2 regions of the Enterocloster clostridioformis genome follow, and region 2 is predicted to be linked to the other one. Evidence: predicted binding sites of a transcription regulator. Region 2 holds the regulator's gene; the other holds the start of a gene.
The links. The regulator NrdR, encoded in region 2, represses ribonucleotide reductase genes. The targets are predictions, from matches to a motif close to CACAANATNTTGTG.
Positions count from the first base shown of each region.

Region 1: a site for NrdR is predicted at 4,948-4,961, ahead of nrdD (anaerobic ribonucleoside-triphosphate reductase). Genes of this name have one in related genera too.

Region 1 covers NZ_JAIWZC010000001.1:2,599,733-2,615,060, forward strand. Annotated here, with positions in the region: gene LA360_RS13060 (bifunctional 3,4-dihydroxy-2-butanone-4-phosphate synthase/GTP cyclohydrolase II) at 1-290, shown strand, start outside; gene ribH (6,7-dimethyl-8-ribityllumazine synthase) at 348-866, shown strand; gene LA360_RS13070 (hypothetical protein) at 895-1,191, opposite strand; partial or broken gene LA360_RS31305 (FGGY family carbohydrate kinase) at 1,205-1,372, opposite strand; gene LA360_RS13080 (hypothetical protein) at 1,447-1,662, opposite strand; gene LA360_RS13085 (helix-turn-helix domain-containing protein) at 1,753-2,019, opposite strand; gene nrdG (anaerobic ribonucleoside-triphosphate reductase activating protein) at 2,125-2,661, opposite strand; gene nrdD (anaerobic ribonucleoside-triphosphate reductase) at 2,663-4,822, opposite strand; gene LA360_RS13100 (LacI family DNA-binding transcriptional regulator) at 5,095-6,150, opposite strand; partial or broken gene LA360_RS13105 (PTS sugar transporter subunit IIA) at 6,486-7,205, shown strand; gene LA360_RS13110 (endonuclease/exonuclease/phosphatase family protein) at 7,335-8,207, shown strand; gene malQ (4-alpha-glucanotransferase) at 8,246-9,745, shown strand; gene LA360_RS13120 (N-acetylmuramoyl-L-alanine amidase) at 9,848-10,630, opposite strand; partial or broken gene LA360_RS13125 (Lrp/AsnC family transcriptional regulator) at 10,706-10,804, opposite strand; gene LA360_RS13130 (LL-diaminopimelate aminotransferase) at 10,852-12,072, opposite strand; gene dapF (diaminopimelate epimerase) at 12,287-13,117, opposite strand; gene LA360_RS13140 (ANTAR domain-containing response regulator) at 13,172-13,720, opposite strand; gene glnA (type I glutamate--ammonia ligase) at 13,766-15,103, opposite strand; gene dapF (diaminopimelate epimerase) at 15,315-15,328, opposite strand, start outside.
Region 2 covers NZ_JAIWZC010000001.1:1,362,137-1,377,464, forward strand. Annotated here, with positions in the region: gene LA360_RS06750 (DEAD/DEAH box helicase) at 1-1,706, opposite strand, end outside; gene argS (arginine--tRNA ligase) at 1,794-3,581, opposite strand; gene efp (elongation factor P) at 3,705-4,262, opposite strand; gene aroE (shikimate dehydrogenase) at 4,395-5,804, opposite strand; gene LA360_RS06770 (YqeG family HAD IIIA-type phosphatase) at 5,814-6,332, opposite strand; gene nrdR (transcriptional regulator NrdR) at 6,374-6,826, opposite strand; gene aroD (type I 3-dehydroquinate dehydratase) at 7,009-7,767, shown strand; gene LA360_RS06785 (YlmC/YmxH family sporulation protein) at 7,978-8,238, opposite strand; gene LA360_RS06790 (DUF4190 domain-containing protein) at 8,343-9,206, opposite strand; gene LA360_RS06795 (MetQ/NlpA family ABC transporter substrate-binding protein) at 9,405-10,313, opposite strand; gene LA360_RS06800 (methionine ABC transporter permease) at 10,492-11,157, opposite strand; gene LA360_RS06805 (methionine ABC transporter ATP-binding protein) at 11,159-12,175, opposite strand; gene LA360_RS06810 (Sapep family Mn(2+)-dependent dipeptidase) at 12,613-14,016, opposite strand; gene LA360_RS06815 (GatB/YqeY domain-containing protein) at 14,146-14,592, opposite strand; gene LA360_RS06820 (peptide chain release factor 3) at 14,664-15,328, opposite strand, start outside.

The sequences.
Region 1 (15,328 bases), 1.2 Mb from region 2:
AGCTGCGGGCTTACGAACTGCAGGATCAGGGCATGGATACCCTGGAAGCCAATCTGGCTCTGGGTTTTCCCGGGGATTTGAGGGAATATTTCATAGGCGCCCAGATATTAAGGGACCTAGGTGCCAGGACCCTGCGGCTTCTGACCAATAACCCGGATAAGGTATACCAGCTCTCCGGCTTTGGCCTGGATATCAAAGAACGGGTGCCGATCCAGATGACGCCCACAGACCATGATCTGTTCTATTTAAGGACAAAGGAACAGCGCATGGGACATTTGACACATTATTAAGGAACCTGACACATTATTTTAAGAAACCATCACATGCTAAGAATAGGAGAATACGCCATGTATATATTAGAAGGAAAACTTGTTCCAAAAAAAATAAGGATAGGCATTGTCGCATCCCGTTTCAATGAATTCATTACCTCCAAGCTCCTGTCCGGCGCCCTGGACTGCCTTCGGCGCCATGAGGTGCCGGAGGACGCTGTCACGGTAGCCTGGGTTCCGGGCGCCTTTGAGATTCCACTCATCGCCTCCCGTATGGCTTCCAGCAGACGCTATGACGCCGTCATATGCCTGGGCGCCGTAATCCGGGGCAGCACCAGCCACTACGACTATGTGTGCAGCGAGGTCTCAAAAGGCATTGCCCAGACCTCCCTTACCACCGGGGTCCCGGTCATGTTCGGCGTTCTGACCACGGAGAACATCGAGCAGGCCATTGAACGGGCCGGAACCAAAGCAGGCAACAAAGGCTATGACTGCGCTGCGGGAGCCATAGAGATGGTAAACCTGATACACGAACTCCGCCAAAGGACGGCGGATGACAGCTTATCCGCCATGCCCCCGGTCCAGGATGAACCGTGACGCCCGGGCAGGCAGGAGTCCTGGTCCTCTATGAGCTGCCGCCTTTCCTGCTCACGGCCGCGCAGCTTCCCCTCCAGTCCCAGATAGGCGCGCTTTCCTGATTCCACCGGAGGCAGCTCATCCTCACCCTCCCGGAACCAGGCTGCCACGGAGTCACGCCCTCTGCCTTCTGCATCTTTCCGCCGCCCGGCCATATGATATCCTCTGCAAATGTGGATATAAGAAAGATATAAGAAATCCGAATAAAATGCAAATCCATGACTCCGCAGTAAAAGCTGTGTTCCCCGGCCCGGTCCAGCTCCTCCGGCACGCGGTCTATGCGCATTTCATGGATTATTTTGGGGCGCCCCCCTTACGTTTTCCATGAACCACGCCAGTTTTGAGGCTGGAAAGTAGGGCGACAGATTGATTCCTGTTGTACGACGCACCCATTCCGCTTTTCCCGATTCCTCCACCCGCGCGCAGATATCCTTTGCCCTGGAACACTGCCATACGATGGCATCCGCCTTCTTCTCAATGGCAGCCTCAATCATGGATACCCGCTTCTCCGGATCCACTTCCTCCTGGGGAATGGCGATAGTCAGGTCCACGCCAGATTATCCGCTGTCTGCTGCGCAAAATCAGATACGGAAATCCACCAGGGATTGTTCAGTGTCTTTCCCTCCCAGTAAACGCTGATGCCTTCCTTTTTCTCAGTTCCCGCTTCCGCCTCCCCGGCACTGTCATTGGTGGCGGATACTGCCTCCAGTCCATTGGACGTGCAGGCTGCCAGGCTCAGGGCCGCCATACCAGTCAACAGGATAGTCCTCAAGGACTTCGGACAAAAAAAGAGCATATACAGCATAAAATGCCGTATGCTCTGCTCATCTTCTATTTTTGATTTGTTTTAATCTGTTATTTTTTTCACACTTCCGCGTTTCACCGGGCTGGTCCCTATCTCCACACCGCACAGATAGGCCACCGCCTTGCTGGTGCCCTGTACATTGTTGATTCTCTGCTCCTTCAGCATGTATCCGCAGTCCATTTCCTTTATTTTCTGGATGATTTCCTGGCGGCGCTTCTCACCCACTCCTGGTTTGTTATTTAAAACCAGAGAAACCGTAGCCGTGGACACCCCCAGCATTTCCGCTATGTCTTTTGCTCTCAGCGCCATTTACAGACCCTCTTGCCATACAATTAAGTTGATTTTACTAAATTATTAACTAAATTGCAATACCAAAAGGCATTCCGGATATCTCCGGACATCTCCATGGAAAGCCTAGATTCTTCCGCTGCCAAGCTCCAGCAGCTTCACGCTCCCGCTCTCAAGAGTGGCCCTGAGATTCAGAATGCGCTGGTTGGAGGACCCCCGGAAGGGAAGGCTGATATCCTTAAGAGCCTCCACGAACCGACCGTCCACCAGCACGTCAATCATGGACAGCATCCGGTCCGTATATTCACACCTGGCCCGGCCGTCCTTCAGAAGGTCCTGTTCCAGGGTATATCCTGTATAGCACCACAGATTCTTCTGCGGATAGCGGGCCCTCACCTTTTCCAAAAAAGGCACCAGCACCTCCTGGTTCTCAGGCTCAAACGGCTCTCCCCCCAGAAGGGTGAGACCCTCTATATAATCCGGAGCAAGGGCTTCCAGGATTTCCTCCTGCGTCTCCCCTGTAAAGGGTATCCCGAAGTTAAAATCCCACGCCTCCTCGTTAAAACAGCCCGGACAGTGATGGGTACACCCTGACACAAACAGGGATACCCTCACGCCTGCGCCGTTGGCAATATCATTCTTCTTGATTGTACCGTAATTCATCTTATAAATGGAGCACCCTTTCCTTGATTTCCTGGGTCCTGCCCTGGTTCCAGAACTGAGTTCCGATATAGCCGCAGGTTCTCCTGGCCACGTTCAGCTTGTTCTCGTCCCGGTTGCCGCACTTGGGGCATTCCCACACCAGCTTGCCGCTCTCATCCGTCACAATCTGAATCTCGCCGTCAAATCCGCATTCCTGGCAGAAATCGCTCTTTGTGTTTAACTCCGCGTACATGATATTGTCATAGATATACCGTATGATCCCCAGCACGGCCGGAATATTGTTCTGCATGTTGGGCACCTCCACGTAGCTGATGGCTCCGCCGGTGGAAAGAGCCTGGAACTGCGACTCAAATTTCAGCTTTGAGAAGGCGTCAATTTCCTCGGAAACATTTACATGGTAGCTGTTGGTAATATAGCTTCTGTCCGTCACGCCCTCGATGATGCCGAAACGCTTCTGGAGGCATTTGGCAAACTTATAAGTGGTGCTCTCTATGGGCGAACCATAGATGCTGAATCCGATGTTAGTCTCATCCTTCCAGCGGTTGCAGGCCTTATTCATGTACTCCATGACCTCCAGGGCAAAGGGAGTGGCCGCCTGGTCGGTATGGGACTTTCCGGTCATGTACTTCACGCACTCATAGAGCCCCGCATATCCCAGGGAAATAGTGGAATAACCGCCGTAAAGAAGCCTGTCAATGGTTTCGCCCTTCTTAAGCCTTGCCAGGGCGCCGTTCTGCCAGAGAATGGGCGCCGCGTCGGACAGAGTGCCTCTCAGACGGTTGTGGCGGCACATCAGGGCCCGGTAGCACAGATCCAGCCTCTCGTCAAATATCTTCCAAAAGGCTTCCATATCCCCGCCGGAGGACAGGGCCACATCCACCAGGTTGATGGTCACCACGCCCTGGTTGAAACGGCCGTAGAATTTATAATTCCCGTTCTCATCCTTCCAGGGGCTTAAGGCGCTGCGGCATCCCATGACAGGGAAGCAGTTTCCTTCCTTTAATTCCATCATCTTCTTCTCGGAAATATAGTCGGGAACAAGGCGCTTGGCCGTACATTTCGCAGCCATCTCGGTCAGGTAATAATACTCGGTTCCCTCGTTGACATTATCCTCCTCCAGTACATAAATCAGCTTGGGGAATGCCGGCGTAATCCACACGCCCGACTCATTCTTCACGCCCTGGCAGCGCTGCTTCAGAGTCTCCTCGATAATCATGGCCAGGTCCTTTTTCTCCCGCTCGTTCTTAGCCTCATTCAGGTACATGAACACGGTCAGGAAGGGGGCCTGTCCGTTGGTGGTCATCAGTGTGATAACCTGATACTGGATGGTCTGGACTCCCTTGGTAACCTCCTTACGAAGTCTGTTTTCCACCACTTCATGGATGGCTTTCTCGGAAGGCATGCAGCCAAAGGTCTTTACCTCTTCCTGAACCTCCGCGTATATTTTCTTTCTGGACACATCCACAAAGGGAGCCAGATGGGCCAGGCTGATGCTCTGCCCGCCGTACTGGTTGCTGGCTACCTGGGCGATAATCTGAGTGGCGATATTGCAGGCCGTGGAAAAGCTGTGGGGCTTCTCAATCCTGGTCTCGCTGATAACCGTGCCGTTCTGCAGCATGTCCTCCAGATTCACCAGGTCGCAGTTGTGCATGTGCTGAGCAAAATAATCGGAATCATGGAAATGAATAATGCCCTCCCTGTCCGCCTCCACGATATCCTGCGGAAGGAGCATCCTCTTGGTCAGGTCCTTGCTGACCTCGCCGGCCATGTAATCTCTCTGCACACTGTTAACCGTTGGATTCTTGTTGGAATTCTCCTGCTTCACATCCTCGTTATTGCACTCAATCAGGGACAGAATGCGGTTATCCGTTGTATTGGCCTTGCGTATGAGGGAGCGCTGGTAACGATATCTCACATAATCCTTTGCAAGCTCAAACGCGCCTGTAGACATGATCTGGTTCTCCACCATATCCTGGATCTCCTCAACGGACACGGCCCTGTTAAGTTTTACACACTTGTACTCAACGTAATCCGCAATGTCCTTAATCTGCTCCAGACTCAGCTTGTTTTTTCCGGCAGCCGTATTTGCCTTTGCCACAGCCACCACGATCTTATTGTTGTCAAAATCCTCTTCCGCGCCATTCCTCTTAATAATCTTCATCGTCACTACACTCCTTTTATCCAAATGCTCTCCCACGCTGCCTGTATTCAGGTAAACGGTTTAAAGGCATCTTATCACAGAATACTGAAAAAATCTGTTGCTTGTGCAACAGTATAAGATTTTAGCACTAAATGTTGTGTTTTTCAAGAGGAAGTATACGATAAGATGTATTTCAGAAAAATAAATCAATTGGCTGAAATCCCGGCCAAACCCGAAAATAAGTCTGACAGCAAAAGGCGTCCTATTTCAGGTAGTCACCTGCCGGGGATGTGTTATATTGTTTCAGTATCCCAATCACCACAGAACCGTCCGGTTCCCGCACAGCTCTCCCTCTCCACCAGGTGGTGGGGAACAATGATTTTCGTAGCCACCAGCTCCGGATTTTCCACATGGCTTATCATCTGGGCGGCTGCCTCGATTCCCAGCTGGCAGGCATTCACATCCACGGATGTCAAAGGCGGAAATGTAAGTCTGGAGAGAAGGGAATTATTAAAGGACAGGATGGATACATCTCCCGGAATGGATAGTCCCAGACCAATACAGGTCTTTTCCAGGGCCACTGCCAGTATGTCATCGCTGACCAGCACGGCCGTGGGTCTGTCCTCTCTTGCGAACAGGGCTTCCAGGGCCTGGTCCTGCTCCTCCGGCACAGAGGGCACCTCCACGCACAGCTGGCCGTCAAAAGGAATGCCCCTCTCTGCCAGGGCCAGCATATACCCCATTTTCCTGTCATTGTTATACAGCAGAAAGCGGTCTCCGGACAGGCAGGCAATCCTTACATGGCCCAGATTCAGCAGGTACTCAGCCGCCTCCCTGCCCGCGAGCACATTGTCGTTATCCACATAGATGGTCTGGTTCACATTCCTGCATGCCTTTCCTATGAGCACATACAGCAGTCCCTCTTCATAGAGATAATCCAGAACCGGGTCCTGCTCCCTGGAGTAGAGCACGATAAATCCCTCTGCCAGGCCGGTTCTCGCCATGGTCTTTATGGCCTGCAGAACCTCATCCTCATTCTGTCCCGTGATCACGGTATTGATGTACTGCTTCTGGTTGCAATACTGGCTGATTCCCCGTATCATCTCCAGATAGAAGGGATTCTGGTAAGCCTCCCACTCCGACGGGGGCAGAATGATTCCCACGGTGCGGGAATTCTGGGTGGCCAGGCTGCTGGCTTGAAAATTCGGTTCATAGCCCAGCTTCGCCATGGCCTGCCGGACCTTTTCCTTGGTCTGGCGGCTGATAGAGGGATGATCCCTGCATGTCCGGCTTACGGTTGACGGCGACACCCCCGCAAGGGCAGCCACGTCTTTGATTGTAACAGGCATAAACAGCCTCCTTAATATACGTTTCATTTTCATCGTCACGGGGATGTATATATACATGTTGACCGAATCCATCACCGCAATCCATATACATCCTTCCTATATTGTAAAGTTTAATGCAATTTTTGTCAACTCGTTTGCGCTCTTTTTGCGTAATCTTCTCCCGTTCGTTTGCATTCCCCTTTAAGAAAACTGCACAAATACCTGGCGCTGTTTTTGTTCAAAACGTAGAAAACAAAGGATTCTCAAAATATCTATTGCATTCTTCAGACAGCCGGACTATATTTAATGCAATCGGTTGCGTAAATAATGCAACAATCAAACTCAGGAGGTTACATATGAACAAGAACACTGACGGCTGTATTGGAATCAGGATTCTCTCCCCTTTAACCGGAACAGCGGTTCCATTGGAGGAAGTGCCGGACCCTGTATTTTCACAAAAAATCATAGGAGACGGCGTTGCCATCCTGCCTCAGGACGGCAATCTGGTCAGTCCCATTGACGCAGAGGTGGTTTCCATTGCAGAGACCCTCCACGCCTATGGCCTGCGTTCAGAGAACGGCATAGAGGTCATGATCCACTTCGGCCTGGAGACCGTGGCCTTAAAGGGAGAATGCTTCCAGTGCTGTGTAAAGGTTGGAGATAAGGTAAAGGCCGGCGAACTGTTGGCAAAAGCCGATTTAAAGGCCCTTGAGGAAAAACAGGTCAATACCATCACGCCTGTCCTCATCTGCGGCGGAATGGAAGGCCGCTCCATGAATGCCTTCACAGGTCCTGTAAAGGCGGGAACAGATGCCGTGATAACGGTTTTAGACCATTGTCCGCCGGACGGGACCGCAGAAGCTGAGACAGCCGCCCTCCAAAATCCAGACGGCGCCCCGGCGGCAAATGCGTCTTCCCTCACAGACACCGCGGACAGGAAAACAGGAAAGACCCGAAAATCCCTGATAAATTTTGACTTTCTCCAAAAGCTGGGCAAGGTTCTGATGACAGTCATTGCCGTCATGCCCGCGGCCGGACTGATGATCAGCGTAGGAAAGCTGATACAGATGGCAGGCATCCAGGCCATCTACGGACCAAAAGCAGATGTGCTCAAATCCGATATCAATGATATACTGTAAACAGGCCGCTGCCACTTACGCACCGCAGCTGCCCTCTGTAACTGAAAACCACCGGAGGCAGGTAATATGAAAATAATGACGCTTAACACACACAGTCTGGCGGAACCGGAATATGAATCCAAGCTCGCTGCCTTTGCCGGCTCCCTTGTCCAAATCAAACCGGATATCATCGCCCTCCAGGAGGTCAACCAGTCCAGGGACGCTCTCCCCGCAGCCCCCGGCCGGCTGCGGGAATCCTGCTACGTCCCCTGCCGCGCCATAGGCTTAAGTACGGACTCCCCCTGCGCGCCACGCGCAGTTATCCGCGCAGACAACCACGCCTTTAACCTGGCGCTGCTCCTGGCCCGGGCCGGTGTTTCCTATCAATGGACCTGGACTCCGGCCAAGGCAGGATACGGAATATACGACGAGGGCCTGGCCGTCCTCAGCCGTTCTCCCATACTGGGGACCAGCCAGTTTTACATCACCGGCATCCGGGATTATGAAAACTGGAAGACCCGTAAAATACTCGGAATCAACACCCGGACAGAATACGGAGATGAATCCTTTTACAGTGTCCACATGGGTTGGTGGAATGACAGCGAAGAACCCTTTGAGGGACAATGGAAACGCATATGCAGGGGCCTGGCCCCCTTATCCGGAAAACAGCTGTGGCTCATGGGGGATTTCAACTCCCCGGCACATGTAACCGGCCAGGGACGGGACCTGATACTGGCCTCAGGCTGGTTTGACGCCTACGACCTGGCTGTCTCCAGGGATTCAGGCGTCACGGTGGCAAATGCCATTGACGGATGGAGGGAACAGGGAGAGATATCGGGAATGCGCATTGATTACATCTGGACCAGCCGCAGGGTGCCGGTTATTTCCACCAAAACCATATACGACGGCATATCCGGCCCCCTTGTATCAGACCACTTTGGAATCATCACAGAATATTAAACAGGGCAATGCCTGCAAAAAACGAGGAGCATATAGAAATGAAACGAGAAAGCGGAATCTTACTATCCATCGCCAGCCTTCCCTCCAGATATGGAATCGGCTGCTTTTCAAAGGAGGCCTACGAATTCGTGGACCGTTTAAAGGAGGCCGGCCAGTCCTACTGGCAGATTCTCCCCCTGGGCCCCACCAGCTACGGTGATTCCCCCTACCAGTCCTTTTCCACCTTTGCAGGCAATCCCTATTTCATAAGCCTGGAGGACCTTATCCGGGAGGGTGTTCTTACAGAGGAGGAATGCAGCCGGGCCGACTTCGGCAGCCGGCCGGATTCCGTGGACTACGCAAAGGTTTACGAAGAACGGTTTCCCCTGCTCAGAAAAGCCTATGAGAGGAGCAGCATAAGCCTTGACCCGGAGTTCAGGAAATTTATGGAGGAAAACAGATGGTGGCTGGAGGATTACTCCCTCTTCATGGCAGTAAAGGCCCGGTTCGGCCAAACTGCCTGGACCCAGTGGGCGCAGGACATCCGCCTGCGCTGGAAGAACGCCCTGGATTACTACCGCAGGGAGCTGTATTACGACATAGAATTCCACCAATACCTTCAGTTTAAATTCAGCCAGCAGTGGAAAAAACTGAAAGCCTATGCCAATGCCAACGGAATCCGCATCATAGGGGACATTCCCATCTATGTTGCCATGGACAGCGCCGACACATGGGCCCATCCCGAACTCTTTGAGCTGGACAGGGACAATCTGCCCACCGCAGTTGCAGGCTGCCCTCCTGACGGCTTTTCCGCCACAGGACAGCTCTGGGGAAATCCCCTGTACCGCTGGGAATACCACCGCAGCACAGGCTATGAATGGTGGCTGTCCCGGCTGGCCTACTGTTATAAACTGTATGATGTGGTGAGGATTGACCATTTCCGGGGATTTGACCAGTACTATTCCATTCCGGCCGGTTCCGCCACTGCCATTGGAGGCCATTGGGAGCAGGGACCGGGAATCGGCTTCTTCCACATGGTAAAAAACAGGCTGGGAGAAAAGGAAATCATTGCCGAGGATCTGGGATATGTGACAGACTCTGTCAGACAGCTTGTAAGAGAAAGCGGATTTCCGGGCATGAAGGTGCTGGAATTTGCATTTGATTCCAGGGATTCCGGCTGTGCCAGCGATTATCTTCCCCACAATTACCCTGAAAACTGCGTGGCCTACACCGGCACCCATGACAATGAAACCATCAAAGGATGGTATGCCTCCATCACGGCCCAGGAGCGCAATCTGGCCAGAGATTATCTCTGTGACAGCTGCACCCCCGCAAACCGCCTGCACATGTCCTTCATCAGCCTGATTATGCGCAGCCAGGCCAGAATGTGCATCATCCCCCTCCAGGATTACATGGGTCTGGACAATGACTGCCGCATCAACACTCCCTCCACCATTGGCACCAACTGGAAATGGCGCCTTCTTCCCGGCCAGATATCGGACCAGTTAGTAAAAACCATTGCCTCCGTCACACTGCGCTACGGGCGCTGGAACTGGTGACAGGGCATGGGATAGACGAAACGGCCGCAGGCCAAATCCAAGAGAATTTGGCCTGCGGCATTTACTCCGTATATGTTTACTGATTTCTTATAATTACACCTGTCAGTATATGGCCCGTTCCCTCACCAGCACAGTGGGGTACCCCATGTTTCTCAGGTTCCTCTCCATCTGCACCGCATAGTCCATATTGAGGAAAGCACCGACCCTCACCTTGTACAGCCCGTCGTCGTAAACCAGGAAGGCCGGGAGGCCGCTTGCCTGGAGCTCATTCACCAGCCTGTCTGCGGGCATCCTGGTGCGGAAGGCTCCCACCTGGACCTGATAATATTCAGGCCGTTTTGCCTCCTGCTGCCGGATAGTTTCCAGCACACCGTCTGCTATGGCCTGGGCAATGGCGTCGAAATTCTCATCAAAAAACCGGTTGTCTTCCGGATTATCAATAAATCCCACTTCTACCAGTACAGCAGGCATCTGTGTCTTTCGCAGCACGATAAGTCCAGGGCGCTCCTGTACTCCCAGGTCCCTGAACCCTGTTTCCACCAGATTGCGCTGGATATTATCCGCCAGCATGGCAGGCACGCCTGCATCCTGATACACCAGCGTCATGGCACCGCTTGCCCCTCCCGGCACAGGGAAGGCATTCCGGTGAATGGACACAAAATAATCAGCCCCGGACTGGTTTGCTATCTGGGCCTTCTCCAGAGGTGTGTCGTATATATCCGTAGTCCTGGTGTATACCACATCTACCCCATTATTTTCCAATATCTGTCCTATGGCAAGAGCCAGCCGCAGGGTATCATCTTTTTCCCGGCGCCCGTCGTACATAGCGCCCGGCTCTTCGCCGCCGTGGCCGGCATCAATTATGACTCTCTTAACATCTGTCATACCAGATTCTCCTTCATATATGACTCTACATTATACCATATGTGAAAGTAAGACAAATGTTGACTGAACCTGGAACTAAATTTCGTCCACATCCACCCCTCTGGGGCCCACATGGGTGGAAAATACGATTTGTGTGCTTGTCCTGCCGAATTTCTGCAGCTGCCCTATGAACATATACCCCAGCTTCACCGGGTCCACCGCGGCATCACGCCCTGCCGCCGTTACTGCCTGAGGGCCTTTATCCGTTTTACAGCCTCCACCGTATTCTCATAGGTGCCAAAGGCCGTCAGGCGGAAATACCCCTGGCCGCTGGGCCCGAAGCCGCTTCCCGGTGTACCCACCACATTGGCCTGTTCCAGAAGATAATCAAAAAACTCCCAGCTGTCCATCCCGTCCTCCACCTTAAGCCAGATGTAAGGGGAATTGATTCCGCCAAACACGGTGTAGCCCGCTTCCTTCAGCCCGTCATAGATAACCCTGGCATTCCTCTTATAATACGCCACCTGCTCCATGACCTGCCGGCTGCCTTCTTCGGAATATACGGCTTCCCCGGCTCTCTGCTCAATATAGGGGGCCCCGTTGAACTTGGTGCCGTGGCGTCTGGCCCACAGCGAATGGAGCGTCACATCCCCGCATTTCAAATCCTTTGGAACCACGGTAAATCCCAGACGCACGCCTGTGAATCCGGCTTTTTTTGAGAAGGAACGGAACTCAATGGCACAGGTCCTGGCTCCCTGAATCTCAAATATACTGTGAGGCACATCCTCCTCGGATATATATGCCTCGTAAGCAGCATCATAGAGAATTACAGCCCCTATCCTGTTTGCGTAGTCCACCCACACCTTTAGCTGGCCCCTGGTCAGCGTGGTTCCTGTAGGGTTATTGGGCACACACAGGTAAATAAGGTCCGGTGTTTCCTCCGGAAGCGCCGGTACAAAATGATTCCGCGCCGTACAGGGCATGTAAATCACATTGCTCCACACGCCCGTGGCAGGGTCATAACTGCCTGTGCGGCCTGCCATAACATTGGAATCCACATACACGGGATATACGGGGTCACACACCGCAATGCGGCTGTCCTCGCTGAATATCTCCTGGATATTGCCGCAGTCGCTTTTGGCTCCGTCCGATACGAATATCTCGTCTGCCTCCACATGGCACCCCCATGACTTGTAGTCCTTTTCCACAATCGTCTCACGCAGGAAGGCATAGCCCAAATCCGGCGCATAGCCGTGAAATGTCTCTGCATGTCCCATTTCGTCCGCCGCCTTGTGAATGGCCTCCACAATGGCCGGGGCAATGGGAAGTGTCACATCCCCGATTCCCAGCCGTATGACCTGCCTGTCCGGGTTGGCCTTTTCATATGCAGCCACTTTTTTTGCAATGGCGGAAAAGAGATAGCTGCCCGGCAGCTTCAAATAATTTTCATTGATTTTAAACATGTCCGTTTCCTCCTGTCCTCTGTCTCTGATAAATAGGAAAACACTCCCAAAAACCGGATACACCTTTCGCCGCGGGACACATTGCCATGTCTTTCCCATGACCGCCTGTGTGCCGCAAAAGATGTACCAGGACGCACGCCATCGTGCGTCTGGTTCCTGAGAGTGTATAGTAAACATTTTCGCTTTAAAGTATTAATTGATGAAATTCGCCTCATCAATCATAATATATTTCTTCCGGTATGTCAATAGAGCCCCGGAACACCTCCACGGCCGGCCCTGTCATAAACAGATGGCCGGACTCCCTGTCATACCGTATTACCAGCTTTCCACCGCGCAGAGCCACCTCCGCCTCATCCTCCGTATATCCCATGAGGATGGAAGCCATGACGCTGGCCGCGGCCCCTGTACCGCATGCCCAGGTTTCACCGCTTCCCCGCTCCCACACCCGCATATCAAGGTGTTTCCGGTCCACCACATGAATGAACTCCGTATTCACACGGTCAGGCGCAAACCGAGCATGATTCTCAAAGGCCGGCCCAATCCGCTCCAAATCCAGACTGTCCACCTGGTCCACATAGTAGATTGCATGGGGATTTCCCACATTGATTCCCACAAACCTGTATTGCTCCCCGTCCACCGTAATATCCTCCGGCAGCCGGGATGTGAGGGCTGCCTCCCCCATATCCACGGTAACAGACACCGCCCTGCCATCCTCAGTCTCCAACTCCAGCGTCTTGATTCCCGCCAGTGTCTCCACTGTGATGGTCCTTTTATCCTTATCCACCAGACCGTGGTCGTAAACGTATTTTCCCACGCAGCGCACACCGTTGCCGCACATGATTCCCTGGGAACCGTCCGCGTTGTACATCTCCATTCTGCAGTCCGCTGTCCGGGAGGGGTATATGAGAATCAGTCCGTCCGATCCGACGCCAAAATGGCGGTCGCTCACATAGACCGCTGTCTTTGCCGGATCCCTCACCGTCTCCTTAAAACAGTCCACATACACATAATCATTGCCGGTTCCCTGCATTTTTGTAAATTCCATATCCGTCTCCATCCTGCCGTGTTACAGGCATTCTATAAATATTTCCCTTCCCCATCACACATGAATGAGGCTGATTACCATCTGGGCTGTCTCCACCAGATTGGTGCCGCTGTCCATGCTGCATTTCTGTATATACCGGTGGGCTTCCGACTCCGTCATATTGTTCCGTTCCATCAGCAGTGTCTTTGCCTCTGTTATGATATCCTGTTCCTCCTTGCTGCGCTCCCTGGGCCTGCTTCTTCTCCTTCTGCGGATTCTCTCCTGGGCCTGCACCATCATCTCCAGGGTATTCAGCAGATCGTGGACCTTTAGGGGCATGGGCAGGCAGATGACCCTGTCCGGGGACTGTCCGCTCCACCTGGCAGGTGATGAAATCAGAAGCATCTCAAATTCTCCCGGCAGGCACTGGCGCAGTTCGTCGTACATCATATCCTCAAACCGGTAACCGCTCACCACGATTCCCCCGTTCAGGCAGTCCGCGGCCGACAGAACCTGACCTCCTGAGGTACAGACTGCGACTACCTGGAAACCGTTGCGGACCAGTATGCTTTTTATGTTCTTCCCGTCCTCCGGCTTGGAGAACGCTACGATAATGTTAGTCACATGTCCCACCTCCAGGTAAAACCTTATTCACAACTGCCGGCGCCATCAATATTTGTACAGATACTGGCTTACTTCCCAATCCGTTACCTGGGCCCGGAAATCCCGCCATTCCTGCTCCTTGGCCTCCAGATACTTGGTATAAATATGCTCTCCCAGAACCTCCTTCATGAAGGAATCCCCGTTGTACGCCTCAATGGCATCACCCAGAGTCTCCGGAATCCGCTCCACATTCCTTTCCCTCAGCTCCTCCGGCTCCATGGTAAACATATTTCCCTCCACACACGCGGGAAGTCCGATTTTCTTCTCAATTCCGTCCAGGCCGGCCGACAGGCAGGCTGCCAATGCCAGATAAGGATTCATGGCAGAATCCGGGCATCGCAGCTCAATCCGCGTGCTCTCCCCTCTGGGGGATGGTATGCGAATCAGGGAACTGCGGTTGGAGGTAGGGGACCAGGCAATATAAATCGGTGCGTCGAATCCCGGAATCAGCCTCTTATAGGAATTCACAAGGGGGTTGGTCAGGATGGTCATTGCCTTCATGTGCCTGAGGATGCCGGCCATGAAATAATAGGCGTCCCTGCTCAGTCTCAAAGCATCCTGGTCATCCGCAAACAGGTTCCTGCCCTCCTTGTCTGACAGGGACATATTGATATGCATGCCGGAACCGTTCATCCCTTCTCTGGGCTTTGGCATAAAGGTGGCATGGAGCCCGTGGCGCTTTGCTATGGTTTTGGCAGCCATCTTAAAGGTCATGATATTATCCGCGGCCCGAAGCGCATCCGTATACTGGAAATCAATCTCGTGCTGGGCCGGCGCAATCTCATGATGGCTGGCCTCCACCTGAAACCCCATCTCCTCCAGGTTCAGCACAATATCCCTTCGGACATTTTCCGCCAGGTCAATGGGGGACACGTCAAAATATCCCGCCATCTCATGTGTGCTGGTGGTGGGCCTCCCCTCCTCGTCCGTGTGAAAGAGAAAGAATTCACATTCCGGCCCCACATTGAGCACATATCCCATGTCCTGCGCCCGCTTTACAGCCCGTTTGAGCACATATCTTGGGTCGCCGGAAAACGGGGTTCCATTTGGGTTATACACGTCGCAGATAAACCTGGCCACCTTGCCCTGCTGGGGCCTCCACGGAAACACCTCAAAGGTATCCAAATCCGGATACAGGTACATATCCGACTCGTCAATCCTCACAAAACCTTCAATGGCAGAGCCGTCAAACATGCAACGGTTATCCAATGCCTTTTCAAGCTGGCCGGCAGTGATGGCCACATTCTTAAGCATTCCGAAGATATCCGTAAACTGGAGGCGGATAAACTCCACATCCTCATCTTCCACCATACGCATGATATCCTCTTTACTGTATTTGCTCATATTAATCTCCCTCTCTTGCAAACTGTGATACCGACAAACACGCAGAGGCGGGAACCTCTTACCATGCTCCCGCCTCCTTAAAATTCACCGGGCAGGGACAGAGCGCCCCTTAAGACGTCCTCGTCAACCTTCCCTTACCCCTGCTTTTTGTTATAAAAAATATATCAGCAGATATTTCATTTGTCAATGAATTTCCTCTATTTTTTTGATATCACTTTAACGCGC
Region 2 (15,328 bases):
ACGGACTTTACCGACCTTACCATGGCTTTTAGCATCTGGTCCCTGTAATAGGTTACACCGGTGCTCTCCTTAAGAAGATAATCCAGATAAAAGGCGCGGTAAGCCGGCAGACGTACCTTTCCGCTCTGAAGCTCCTTTCTGGTTACTCCCATTTCCGACGCCATGCGGCTGATGACCGTTAGGCCGCCTTCATCCAGCCCCAGAAATTGTCCGTTTTTCAGCCTGTAGTACTTCTTTTTCTGGCTGTAGGCTGCCAGTATACGGTTCAGTTCCTGGCTGTTCATGCCGCCCATGTCCACATCCAGTTCCAGCCAGCCGCCGGCAGCAGAAGCACCCACAGTAACCCTGGGCGGCGCCAGCACCTCCCACTGGCGCAGGTTCTCAGACACATATACATCTCCCATGGAGCGGAATTCGTCCATTCCCTCTGTCATAAGACGGTAAATCTCATCCTCGTTATTCCTTATGACCAGCCGTCTTCCATCCGGGTCCTTGTACTTGAAATATTTATGAATCAGCTGGCTTACCCTGAATTCCCCCGGTACATCACGGCATATAGTCCTGGGAAGATTCTCGTCCTCCAGGGGATGGAATTCATAACTTCCGTAAGCAAGTGAGGGCTCCATCACCAGAGCTCCATCCTCCCCTGTGTCGAACCGGAAGGACGCCTTTAACGGCTCCGGCTCATAATCCTTAAAATCCACGTCCTCCGGCATCAGGCGGCAGTAGGGAAGAATATGCTTGACAACGCGCTCATAGAACAGCGGAATATCCCTCTGTCCCACCATCACGCTTTCATCCCGCTCCATGCACATCTGCTCCATGAACAGTCCCATGACCTGGGTACACGACTCGCTGCACCGGTAGAGCCTCTGGCCGGATACCACATACAGGAACCGCTCCCCGCGAAAGCAGCCGGCCACCGGCCTTGGGGCCTCGCCTCCTATCATTGGAGCCACACCCATAAGGCTGGCTTTCAGGCCGTCCCTCCCCGTCTTCTCCACCTTAAGTGATGCCACCGGATCAGAATCCTCCATGTCCATCATGACCCGGTTCCCGCCGGGAAGCTGGACCTCCACGGTCCGGCCGGCCATTATTTCAAAAAAGCGGTCCCGGTTCATACGGTTTAGCGTCAGGCTGCGGACCGCTTTCTGGTTTTGTACTCCTCCCATAAGCAGGGCCAGAAGCTCCTTGCTGCTGTCTGTAAAAGCCGATTTGTTGTGATGAAAGGACAGGTCCTTTCCATAAGCCACATGGGCCCCATTCTCAACAGCCTCCTTAAAGGCCCTCAAATCGCGCACGGCATAAAAACGGGTGATTCCCACCTTGAACTCCAGACGCGTGTCCTTTCCGTCCAGAATCAGCACCGGCTCCAGCCTTACCTGGGCGTCCGCCTCCTCCGCCAGAATCAGGGCCACCTCCCGGTTGGTATATTCCCGAATCATGGTGTGAACCTGGGAGGATGTATGAATTGTTGGTTTGGACGCCTCCTCCCTCTGCTGATTATAATACGCAAAAAGGGCCTCCCCATGGGCGCACATTCCCCTGTAAGAATTCCCTTTGCTGCAGGAACAGGAGTAATCCCTTACTCTTCCGCTTCCCAGATATAAATTTACCTCAAATGTTTCCCCCTGGTCTTCAACCAGGCCTTTCACACCAGCCTCCCCCTTCCAGAAGCTGCTGGTGTTCATCCTGACAATCTTCATCTGCTTCATGCATCCTTTCAGCGGGATTCCTGATACCCCTGCCCCGGAGGGCGGAACGTATCAGGCCATCCCGGGACATCCCCGCGGTTACATGCGCTCCGGAGCCTCGATTCCCAACAGTCCGATGCAGGACTCCAGCACCCGTCTGGTAAGAGAAATAAGACCGATATAGCTCTCCTTCCTGGCTTCATCCTCCTCTGCCAGAATCTTGGTATCATGATAAAAGCTGTTGAAGGCATTGGCCAGCTCGTAAATGTACTGGCATATCTTATGAGGCGCTGTCTCCGCAAAGCTGTTTTCCAGAACCTCATTATATCTGGCCAGCAAGAGCATCAGAGCCTTCTCCGAACTTCCGGTGCAGGCAAGAATCTTCTTTTCAACGGCATCCTGGCTTACCTGGCCTCCGTTCTCCCTGTACTTGGCGATAATGGACTTGATTCTGACAATGGTATAGAGGATATACGGACCTGTATTACCTTCAAATGAGGTAAAGCGCTCAATATCAAAGACATAATCCTTGGCAGCCTGGTTGGAGAGATCGCCGTACTTGAGGGCAGCCAGCCCTACCACTGCCGCCGTGCTCCTGGCCTCGTCCTCTGATACGGTCCTGTTCTCCATGATTCTCTGGTATACGGCTTCATTGATTTCCTCAATGAGCTTTTCCAGACGCATGACTCCGCCCTCACGTGTCTTAAAGGGCTTTCCGTCCTTTCCGTTCATGGTGCCGAATCCCAGGAAAATCATGGGGGTGTCTTCCTTCACAATACCTGCCCTCTTAGCCACTCTGAACACCTGCTCAAAGTGCATTCCCTGGCGTTTATCCACCACATAAATATAGCGGTCCGGCTTAAAATCCTGTTCCCGTTCCACAATGGTGGCCAAATCGGAAGTTGCATAAAGAGACGCTCCGTCGGACTTACGGATCAGGCAGGGCGGAATCTCCTTGGTGTCCGTATCCTGAGCCACATCCACCACCAGAGCTCCCTGGCTCTCATAGGCCAGCCCCTTATCCACCAGCATCTGAATCATGTCCCCGATGTAGGGCTCCGCGTCGCTTTCACCCTTCCACAAATCGAACTCCACGTTCAGGTTTGCGTAATTCTTCTTAAGGTCAGACACAGAGACAGCCATGATATGCTGCCAGATTGCCCGGAACGGGGCATATCCTCTCTGGAGCTTCAGGGTCGCCTGATGGGCCCTCTCCTTAAACACCTCGTCCACCTTGGACTTGGCGCTGGCCGCGGGATATATCTCCTCCAGCTCACTGATTGTAAACGGCGCCTCCTGCGGAAACGGTCCCTCAAAGGATTCGTCAAAATACACCAGCTCCGGCTTCCTGTCCTTTAGTTCCTCAATAATAAGACCCATCTGCAGTCCCCAGTCCCCCAGATGCACATCACCAATCATATGGTGGCCCAGGAAACGGCCCATGCGCTTTATGCTCTCCCCGATAATGGCCGCCCGCAGATGGCCCACATGAAGGGGCTTTGCCACATTGGCCCCGCCGTAATCCACGATAACTGTCTCCGGCTTCTCAGGCGCTTCCAGTCCCAGCTTATCTGCCGAAGCCATGGCCCCCGCATACTCTGCCAGAAACGCATCTGACAGCTTCAGGTTAATGAATCCCGGCATCACAGCCTCTGCCTCAGAAAAAACAGGGTGGGAGCCGCCTGAAGCCAGATGTTCCACCACCTGGTTCGCTATATCGATGGGCTTCTTCTTATATGCCTTAGCCGCTGCCATGGCACCGTTGCACTGGTACTCACACAGGTCGGGACGGTTGGATAAAACCACCTTTGCGAACGAATCCTCATATCCGCTGGCTGTAAATGCCTGCTTTAATTCCCGCTCCATCATATCCAGAATCTTATTCACAATGTATACTCTCCTTTACTGTGACAATAGGTCTTTCCTTTTCCCGGAAAGTTAAAAACTGCCCCGGCATATACCGGAGCAATTCTTACAAACCGCCTCCCAGGGCGTATCCGACAAGTTGTATTATACTCGTGACAGATATTCGCCGGTTCTGGTGTCAATCTTAATCTTATCGCCGATTTCTACAAACAATGGTACGTATACGGTTGCACCTGTCTCCACGGTTGCCGGCTTATTGGCGCCGGTTGCGGTATCGCCCTTGAAACCTGGCTCTGTCTCTGTAATCTCCAGCTCAACAAACAGCGGAGGCTCCACGGAGAATACGCTGCCATTGTAAGAGCAGACCTTACATACTTCGTTCTCTTTTACAAACTTCAGGGCATCGCCGATGATATCCTGGTTCAGGGCAACCTGGTCATAGGTCTCCTGGTTCATAAAGTTATATAATTCTCCGTCGGCATACAGATACTGCATGTCCACTCTGTCAATTCTGGCCTGAGGGAACTTCTCTGTAGGACGGAAGGTGCGCTCTACCACGCCGCCGTTGATTACATTTTTTAATTTTGTACGCACGAAAGCCGCACCCTTGCCTGGCTTAACATGCTGGAATTCCATAATCTGGACAACCTGTCCGTCAATCTCCAGTGTAATGCCATTTCTAAAATCACCTGCTGATATCATAAAGATATTCCTCCTTGAGTTCGTTCATGACGCTTGCCTAAGCGCCCCATAAGTCTTTAATCTTTTATATTCTATACTATGTAGGGAGCATTTTCAAGTTTTTTTTTAACGGCAGTATAAATTTCTCCCTTTTCAGCATGTTTTATCCACTGCCCTGCGGTGAATCTCTTCCACGATATCATCCACGTCCCGACCGTTCACATCCACAATTATATGAGAAGCTTTCAGGTAATAGGGTTTTCTCGACTCCAGAAGGCTTATAATGCGGCCCATCACATCACTGCCGTGAAGCATGGGACGGTCCGACACATCGGCTCCGATTCGTTCCATGACAGTCTCTGGCAGGACATCCAGATATACCACGGTTCCCAGCTGTTTCAAAAGCGCCCTGTTTTCCGCCCTGAGAGGCAGTCCGCCGCCCACGGAAATCACAGACCTGCCGCCCTGCTTCAGCAGCTTTTCCAGCACGCCTGTCTCCAGGCGCCGGAAGGCTTCCTCTCCCCGGGTGGCAAATATATCGGATATGGCCATACCGGCTGCCGCCTCAATCTCCTTGTCCGTGTCAATCATCGGCATCCGGTAGCGTGCTGCGAAATGTTCTCCCACACTGGTCTTTCCCGCTCCCATGAAGCCAATGAGGATCAGGTTCTCTCCCCGGCCCTCCCCGGCCTGTTTTTTTATCAGATAATCTTCTATCATCTGCTTTGCCGCCTTTATGGTCCCGCTGTCCACCCTCACCTGGGGATTCCACAGTTCATAGGCAATCACGCCCTGATATAAAAGCATGTCCAGACCGTTCACCGCCCTTCCTCCTGCTTCCTGTACCATTTTCATGAACCTGGTCCTGGCGGGAGTATAGACAATGTCCACACCGGTATGAATCATCTCATAAAACCGGGGATCATCAATAACGGCATCCTCCACATGGGGATGCATGCCAACGCTGGTGGACTGTACGGCCAGATATCCGCCTTTTCTGGCAGGAAGCTTCCTGTATCCCTTCAGAGGCAGGGCCTCCGCCAGACCGCTGCCTGTCAGTGTGTTGATGCAGTCTGCCAGCTCCCTGGCCCTGGTTTCATTCCGGTTGAGGATGTGGATGTCTGCAGCCCCGCCCTTTGCCAGCACATAGGCTGCAGCCTTGGCCGCACCTCCGGCCCCAATGAGTAAACAATGTTCTCCTTCTGTCCGGATACCGGCTTGCGCAAGGGCCCGCTTAAGGCCCGCGCCATCCGTATTATAGCCCTTATAGCCCGCAGCTGTCCTGACCAGTGTATTGACTGCCCCGATGGCCCTGGCATCCTCATCCAGTTCAGACAGAAACTCCATAACCCGCTGTTTATAGGGAACCGTTACATTCATCCCCAGTATATTCAGGGCATAGGCCCCCTTTACCGCGTCCCCAACCCTGTCTTCCTCCACTTTAAAAGGAACGTAGGCTAAGTTCACCCCTGTTCTCTGCGCAAAAAAATTATGCATCATGGGTGACATGGAATGTTCCACCGGATTTGCAATCAGCCCGCATACTCTTGTCTTTCCGTCCATTATCTCACTTTACTCCCTGTCTTGGTTTATGTCTCTGGCATGTTTTTTATAAAAATACAGCACCGGCTTTTCCAGGTAACGCTTCAGCACTATCTGTATCTCTTCCCTGGGGTCCATGGGCCTTACCAGGATACTGTAGATGCCGGCCCTGTTGGCACCGTACACATCCGTAAACAGCTGGTCCCCCACAAAGAGGGTATGATTCCTGTCCGTCCCCATAAGCTCCATGGCCTTCTCATATCCCCTGACTTCCGGCTTGCCTGCCTTATGGATATAGCAGGAACCCACCAAATCCGCAAAGGGCTTTACCCTGGGCTCCTTATTGTTGGATAGAAGACATGTCTTCATTCCCATGGCGCGAAGCCGCTCAAAGAGTTCCACTGCCTGTCCGTCTGCCGGCGCGTCATGGGGCACCAGGGTATTATCAATGTCAAAAATCACGCCCTGCATTCCCTGTGCATGATAATAATCAAACGGTATCACATAGGTGGATACCTCGTAACGGCGGGGATAAAACATTTCCAGCATGTTTATAAGTATTCCTTCCAAATCTATTTTCTTCAGCAACTTTACTTTTTCAGCAATTTTCCAATCTCGTCTATGAACGTATTCACATCCTTGAATTCACGGTAGACAGAGGCAAAACGCACATACGCCACCTCGTCCAGGTCCTTAAGCTTTCCCATCACCAGCTCTCCGATGGCGGAGGTGGGCACTTCCTTCTCCTCCATGTTAAAAATCTGGTTTTCAATCTCATCAATCATGGAATTAATCTGCTGGGGTGATACCGGGCGTTTATGGCAGGAGTGGATGATTCCCGCTTCAATCTTGGAACGGTCATACGTCTCCCTGGAATTATCCTTCTTTATTACCATTAACGGCATGGTCTCCAGCTTCTCATAGGTGGTAAAGCGCTTACCGCAGCGCTCACACTGGCGGCGCCTGCGTATGGAGCTGTTGTCATCTGCCGGACGGGAATCTATGACCTTGGTGTCTGCTTCATTACAATAGGGGCATTTCATCTGGGTTACCCTTCCTTTCTTTTTTCACGCATCGTCTTAAACGCTTCATATATTTTAACCGAAGAAAGTATGAATCGCAAGGACTTTGTTCTTTTTTCATTACGGTATGGACGAAATCCCCTCTCCGCTTTATAATGAATCCAGACAAATCCAAAAAGATTACAGGAAAGGTGCTCTTTATCATGAAAAATGTTATTATAAAACAAACTGTACTTGGACAGGGAATGCCGAAAATATGCGCCCCGCTGGTGGAAAAGGATTACGAATCCCTGATTCACCAGGCAGAATCCTTCACGGAGCAGCCTGTGGATGTGGCTGAATGGAGAGCGGACTGGTTTGACTCCATACTGGAGCCGGACATCCTGGACCAGGTCCTTCCCGGTCTGGAGTCTGCCCTGAAAGACATTCCCCTGCTCTTTACCTTCCGCACCCAAAGGGAGGGCGGCCATGTGCCCGCTCCGCTCCCGGCGTACCGCTCCCTGGTGGAACAGGCCATCTGCTCCGGCCATGTACATCTGGTGGATTTGGAACTTTTTTCCGGTGACGATATGGTACGTGAGACAGTGGAACTGGCCCGCAGACACCAGGTACGCGTCATCCTGTCCAATCATGATTTTGCGGCCACTCCAAAAGAGGATGATATTCTCCGCCGCCTGCATCACATGGAGGAATTGGGGGCAGACATAGCCAAGATTGCGGTCATGCCCCGGTCAGCCCGCGATGTGCTGACCCTTCTTTCAGCCACAGACAAGGCCAGCCAGTCCCTGTCCTGCCCGGTCGTAACCATGTCCATGAAGGGCACCGGGCTCATAAGCCGTCTTTCAGGGGAGGTATTCGGCTCCTGCCTCACCTTTGGCTCTGTAAAAGAAGCCTCTGCACCGGGCCAGATTGAAGCGGGAAAGCTGAAGGACATCCTGACAGCCATCCACGAAAACCTGTGACCATTTTATGGTACCCTTCACAGATTTTTCACATTTCCACCATAAAACCTTCACAATTCATTTGTATAGTTAGACTTGCAAAAAGCAAATGCTTTTTATACAACTTTTTCTCACAAACCGGCCGGCAGGGGAAACCCTGGCGGCCACTCCTCTGTCCCGCGCGCTGAAAAAAGCGCGAATCCCGCTGGAATCCGCGCTGTATGTTTCTTTTCAGCATTTAATGCTTTCCGTCACATCTTTTTCTTTAATGTCCACCAGTATAATATCGTTTCCCACCTGGCAGATGTCACAGAACGGTATCACATATTCCTTCTCCCGTCCCAAAAAACCGCATATGCAGCCTGGTCCGGGCACAATCAGGGCCAGCAGACAGCCCGTTTCCATGTCGAAATCCACATCTCCCACAAATCCAAGGCGCTTGCAGGTCTTTACATTAATCACTTCTTTTTGTTTAAGGTCGTAAATCCTCACGGTCCACAGCCTCCCGGCCTCTCTTGCTACCTACTATATGCCGGACACCGTCCCATTAAAACCTGATTTTATATCAATTCGGTTTCCATCCATTAAACAACCAATCAATTCAGTTCCGGTATGACAGCGAGCACCTCAATCGCAGCAAAGAAGATGATGACAAGCACGGTGACAGCAATACCGATAATGGAGAGTATCAGTCCGGCCCTTGCCTGACCGTCCATTTTGTCTCCTTTTTTTGACATAATGGCAAATATGATGCCGAGTACGCCGAACACAATGCCGAACAGCATACAGCAGCAGATACTGCACAGAGAAAGAATCCCCATGACCAGAGCTGCCGTTGCCATATTATTCTTTTCCTGGTACACAGGCGGGTAAGACTGGTATTGGGTCTGGTATTGGCTGCTCCCGCCCGGCTGGTTCTGATTTGTCACTGGCAGCCTCTGTCCTGTTTCCGGCTGGCCCTGGCCTGCACCCGGCTGGCCCTGGCCTGTTTCCGGCTGCGTCTGCCCCGCCTCCGGCTGGCTTTGGCCGTAAGAAGGCGGGGCCGGCTTATATAACGGCCGGCTGTCATTTGCGCTGGCGCCATTATTCTTTCCCGGGGCATATTCCGGCCCGGATTGGGTTGGTTCCCAGGGACTTCCCAGATAAGGTTTATCCCCTGTATCGCTCCATCTGTCCTCCCGTGGGGGTGCATCCATGGGGCTGCTCCATCCATCGGATCCATCCTGGATGGCGCTATTTTGCCCCGCGGTTCCCCAGCCCGCGGTTCCCCGCTCCGGCCCGCTTTGCCCCGGTTCTCCCAGATCCGCTGCATCCTGGCCGCCAGACGCCTGGCTGACATCCCCATCTGTCACCTCCCGGGCCGGCTGTTCCGCCACAATCACTGGTTCCCTGTTATCTGTATGATAATCCGGACCCTGGCCTTCTCCGGCTCCATATCCGTTTTCTTTTTCGTTTTCCATGGACTATCTCCTCTCTCAAGCCCCTGCGGCTGCGTCAATGTATCCGAATACAGGACACACTTTTGGGAAAGTATAACATATTTTGTAAAATAAAACAATCCGCCAGGGTATATCCCCGGCGGACAGCCTCTTACGATTTTATGAATAACTGTATTTTATCTTGAAAGAGTTTGATTGAAAGCTGCCTGCAAACACGCGTTAGAACAGCGGCACTACAGCGCCTTCATATGTCTCCTCCATGAATTGCTTTACCTCAGGGCTGGTCAATGCTTCCACCAGAGCCTTGGTGGCATCGCTGGATTCTTCTCCCTCTCTCACTGCCACTACATTGCCGTAGGTGGTAGCCGCCAGGGATTGGGAATCCTCAGTAGCCAGGGCGTCGCTGACTTTGAGCCCTGCTTCAATTGCATAGTTGCCGTTGATAACCGCGATATCGCCGTCAGAAATGGAACGTGGAAGCTGTGCTGCCTCCAACTCTACGATATCCAGGTTCTTGGTGTTCTCCACAATGTCATTCTTAGTAGCCTCCAGACCAACACCGTCTTTCAGTTTAATCAGCCCCTGTGCCTCCAGCAGAAGAAGGGCTCTTGCCTCATTGCTCACATCGTTTGGCACCAGTACGGTCGCCTTGTCCGGTAGTTCTTCCAGGGATGCTGTCTTGCCTGCATAAATACCGAATGGCTCATAGTGGATGGCGCCTGCGCTGACCAGATTTGTTCCGTTCTGCTCATTAAAGGAATCCAGATATGGCTTGTGCTGGAAATAGTTGGCGTCCAGGTCGCCGGAATCCAGCGCATTGTTGGGCTGCACGTAATCTGTGTATTCCACAATCTTCAGCTCGTAGCCCTTGGATGCCAGAACTTCCTTAGCCGCATTGAGGATTTCCGCATGCGGCGCAGGGCTTGCTCCTACCACGATTTCCTTCAGTTCTGCACTGGCCTGCGTGGTCTCCGCCTCTGCGGCCGTGGTATCCTCTGCCCTGGAATCAGCAGCCCGCGTCTCAGTAGCTGCTGCCGTGGTCTCCTTTGGGCTGCCGGAGCATGCGCTAAGCGCTCCCGATGCCAGTATGGCTGCCAGTACGGCTGCCCCTAAGATGTTTTTCTTCATAATTGTGTCCTCCTCGCTTTGGGGCTCTGCCCCTGTTATTTTCGCCATATTCAGGCATTTATCATCAGCTCAGGCTGCACACCCTTCTTCATATGACGGTCATATACATTCTTCCGCCATTGTCAGGAAACGGACAGCCTCAGCGGATTCTCTTCCCGGCTTCACTTCCCGGACCTTCCTACCGGATTCTCTTATCGCTCTTTCTGGACATACGCATGGCGACCTCCTGGATCAGCTGCACAATAATGACCAGAAGCACCACGGTCACCATCATCATATCGGTCTGGTAACGGTGGTATCCGTAACGGATGGCGATATCGCCCAGTCCGCCTCCTCCGGTAAATCCTGCCATGGCAGAGTATCCGAGAATCGTGGTCACGGATATGGCCGCACCCACCAGCAGGGACGGCTTGGCCTCCGGCAGCAGCACCTTGACGATAATCTGCCAGGTGGATGCGCCCATGGACTTGGCTGCTTCGATGACGCCCGCGTCCACTTCCTTCAGGGAAGACTCCACCATACGCCCGATGTATGGGGATGCGGCAATAATCAGAGGCACCACCGTGGCATTGGAGCCAATGGTCTTTCCCACAATAAACTTGGTAATGGGCAATACCATGATTAAGAGGATAATAAACGGCACGGAGCGCAGCAGATTGATGATGAGCCCCAGAACCTTGTTAAACAGAGGCACCGGGCTGATGCCCTCCTTGTCCGTCACCACCATGGCGATTCCCAGGGGAATGCCGATTACATAGGATAAGGCAGAGGACAGGAACACCATGTAGATGGTCTCCCATATTCCTTTTACAAGCATATTTATGGTCGTAGAATCAAATTGCATCTCACCGCACCTCCTCGAACTTTACATTGGCTGTCTTCAGATAATTACAAATCCGGCCGGCATCCGTATCGTCCTCCGGAAGCTGTATGATCATCTGCCCCATGGCCTTGCCTTCAATATCCCTGGTATCCGCATGCATGATATTCACCGGAACCTTGCAGGCCAGCACCATATTGGCAATCACAGGCTCTGAAGACTCCCTTCCGTCAAAAATAATGCGAATCTGGCGGGAATTGCCAAAACTCAGGTTCTGCTCAGCCACATCCCCCAGAATCAGCTGGCGGCCGATATCGGATTTGGGACCGGAAAAGATATCGGACACATTTCCCGCCTCCGCGATGTGGCTGTGGTCTATGATAGCCACTCTGTCGCATATGGCCTCAATGACCGCCATCTCATGGGTAATGGCAATGACGGTAATTCCCATCTCCCGGTTTATCTTCTTGAGCAGTTCCAAAATGGACTTGGTTGTATTGGGATCCAGGGCGCTGGTGGCCTCGTCACACAGAAGAACCTTGGGATTGGTTGCCATGGCCCTGGCAATGGCAACCCTCTGCTTCTGCCCGCCGGAGAGCTGCGCCGGATATGCCTTCATCCGGTCCTCCAGACCCACCAGTGTCAAAAGCTCCTCCGCCCGCTTATTGGCCTCGGCCTTGGATACCCTCGCAATCTCCAGCGGGAAGCATACATTCTGAAGCACGTTTCTCTGGGACAGCAGGTTAAACTGCTGGAAAATCATGCCCATGGACTGCCTGGCCAGACGCTTCTCCCTGTCCTTCATCACAGACAGGTTCTTTCCCTCAAATATAACCTTTCCAGAGGTGGGCACTTCCAGGTAATTGATACACCGCACCAGGGTACTCTTGCCCGCGCCGGACAGGCCGATGATACCGAACACCTCTCCATACCGGATTTCCAAATTGATATCTTCCAGGGCAGTCACCGGACCATTCATGGTCTGAAATTGTTTCCCCAGCCCCACCAGCTGGATGATGGGATTTTCGTTATTTGCTTCCATAGGTTTAATTCCTTTCTTTTGTTCCCGCAGCTCATATCCGCGGTCCCGCACATGCTCACGCCTCATCCGTACTCAGCCACATTACGCCGGACCGCAGCGCCCATGGCAAAATCACCGCAAAAAGGCCGCATGTCCTGCACGGACTTGCGGCCCTGAATCTTTCCCTGCTACCGGGATATCTCCTGATTAATCACAATCCATACAGATAAAACTTACATTCAGTTTTTTGCCCATGCGGATACACAGCACATCATCATATACATGCTGTTCATCATATCCATATTCATCTGCATGGCTCTTAACTGATTCATAAGTTCCTCCTATATTGATTCCTATCAAATCGCTGGGATTTATCTTAGTTAAGAAAATACATCACATGAACCTATTTGTCAAGCACTTTTTCCGGAAACGCCGACGAAATATTTTAATTTCTACTATCAGCTGCACAGCTCCACAATGACCTGTGCAAATATTTTTGCGCTTAAGACAAGCTCGTCCACCACCGCGAACTCGTCGGCTCCATGCATGCGGTTGTCTGTTCCCGGCAGGGCCGCGCCATAAGCAACACCGTTCTTAAGGCTGTGGACATAGGTGCCGCCGCCTGTAGCCTGGCAGCTTCCCTCAAGGCCTGTATAGTCCTCGTATACAGACAACAGTGTCTTTACGAAATGAGAATTTCCGTCCACATGGTGAGGCGGTATCATGGAATCATTTTCCAGTGTAAGCCCATGGTCCGCCATGGCCTGTTTTATCACTCCCAGCACGGATTCTTCCGTGGCGCAGATAGGACACCGGCTGTCAAATACGCCTTCCAGGCCATCGGCTCCAACAGTCAGCATACTGAAGGCAAGGGTCAGATTACCGGACAACTGGTCTTCCATGCTGATACCGGCTGCCTTTCCGCAGGTATCGCCGTGAGGGAACAGCTTTAGCAGGTTCTTTACCATATTCATCTGAGGGCACTCTGCCAGCGGCAGGCGTGTCAGGTATACCAGCAGGCCTGTAAGGGCATTCTTTCCCTCCTGGGGCGTGGATGCGTGGGCGCCCTCTCCCTGTGCAGTGACTGTCATAACCGGCAAATCCCCCTCCAGCACAAAGGAGATCCCTGTTTCCTTTTCCACAGCCTCTGCCGCTGCCTCCAATGTCTTAAGGTCAACGCCTTCCACCACGGCTCTGGCCTTGCCCGGAACCACATTGGCCTTTATTCCGGCTTCCGCCTTCACCAGTCTGGGCATTGCCTCAGAAGCCTGGAAGGATGCATGGAAATGGCCTTCCAGACGGCCCTTTTCAATGTTGATAACCGGGAATTCCGCATCCGGTGAAAAGGTCATGGGCGCTTCATCCTCCTTGTCGTAATAATTTACGATATCAGAGCTTCCGCACTCTTCGTCCGTGCCCAGAATCAGCCTGACGTTCTTATTTAACGGGATATCCAGCTCCTTCACTGCCCTCATTGCATAGAGCGCAGCCACGGCCGGCCCCTTGTCATCAGCGGTACCGCGGCCAAAGAGCTTTCCGTCCTTTACCACCGGCTCAAAGGGCTTTGTCTCAGTCCATCCCTCGCCGGCAGGAACCACGTCCAGGTGGGCCAATATGTCCAGCTGTCTCTCCTTGTCATTGAGGTCGGCTGTTCCCACATAGTTGTCGTAGTTGCGGATGGTAAAACCATACCCCTCTGCCATGTTAAGAGCTGCCTGAAGCGCCTGGAACGGACCTTCCCCGTAAGGCTTGCCCTCCACATAAGGCATCTTCTCACTGTTAATCCGGCACAGCGTGCAGATATCCTCTATCATTTCGTCCCTATGGGAATCAATAAAACCTTCAATCTCTTTCCTATACATCGTAACCGTCTCCTTTTCCTGCGAAGCTTAAGCCCCGCATCCTTTTATTATGCTGCCCCACCCGGCCTGCCGCTCAGCACGCCAAACCGGAAGGTCTGGGGCTGAAAAACCCCCGGTGCCTATCTTACCTTACCGGAACATGGAAGCCAGCGTCTCATTGACCACCTTGCCGTCCGCCTTTCCCCTGACCCTGGGCATCAGGACCTTCATAATGGTTCCCTTATCCTTGGCCGTGGGAGTCCCGATTCCCAGCTCAGACAGAACAGAGGCTATGACTTCCCGAATCTGCTCCACGCTCATGTCTACCGGCGCAAACTCCTTATATACAGCCATCCTGGCGGCTGCCTCTGACCGGATGTCCTCACGGTCCGCCGGTGCCATCTCGTATGTCTCCTGGGTCTGCTTGATTTCCTTCTTGACGACCGCGTTCTCCTCTTCTTCCGTCAAAGGCTCCCTCTTGTTGATTTCCGCATTCTTGAGGGCGGACAGCAGCATGGAAAGGGAATCCTTCCTGGCCTTGTCCTTAGCCTTCATGGCCTCCACCATGGCAGCCCTTACATCATCAATCTTACTCATGATTTTTACCTCCTCGTTATGAGCATTCAGGGACCGTAGTCTGGTCCCGTGGTCCTGTTCCTTGCATGGGATCAGGCTCTTCCGAATTCTGAGAGCTTCAGTGCCGGATTGCGGTCCAATACCATGCCCACGCTCCAGCTGTTGATAAACAGCAGCAGCGGATTGTTCTTTAAGTCCTTAATTCGTTTCATATCAGACGTGCCCTGAATCCTGGCCACATCCACCTCGCCCGGATTCTCCACCCAGCGTATGTGCTCAAAGGGCAGCTTTTCCAGTATGACTTCCACATTATATTCGTTTCGCAGACGGTAGGTCAGCACTTCAAACTGCAGTACGCCCACTACACCTACTATGATTTCCTCCATACCGGAATTAAACTCCTGGAATATCTGGATTGCACCCTCCTGGGCAATCTGGTTCACACCCTTTATGAACTGTTTGCGCTTCATGGTATCCACCTGGCGCACCCTGGCAAAATGCTCCGGCGCAAAGGTGGGTATTCCCTCAAACTGGAACTTCTCATTGGAAGCGCACAGGGTATCGCCGATGGCGAAAATTCCCGGGTCGAATATGCCGATGATATCGCCGGCATATGCCTCCTCCACGATTTTCCGGTCCTGGGCCATGAGCTGCTGGGGCTGGGTCAGACGGATCTTCTTTCCTCCCTGCACATGGTTTACCTCCATGCCTGCCTCGAACTTGCCGGAGCAGATGCGCATGAAAGCAATTCTGTCCC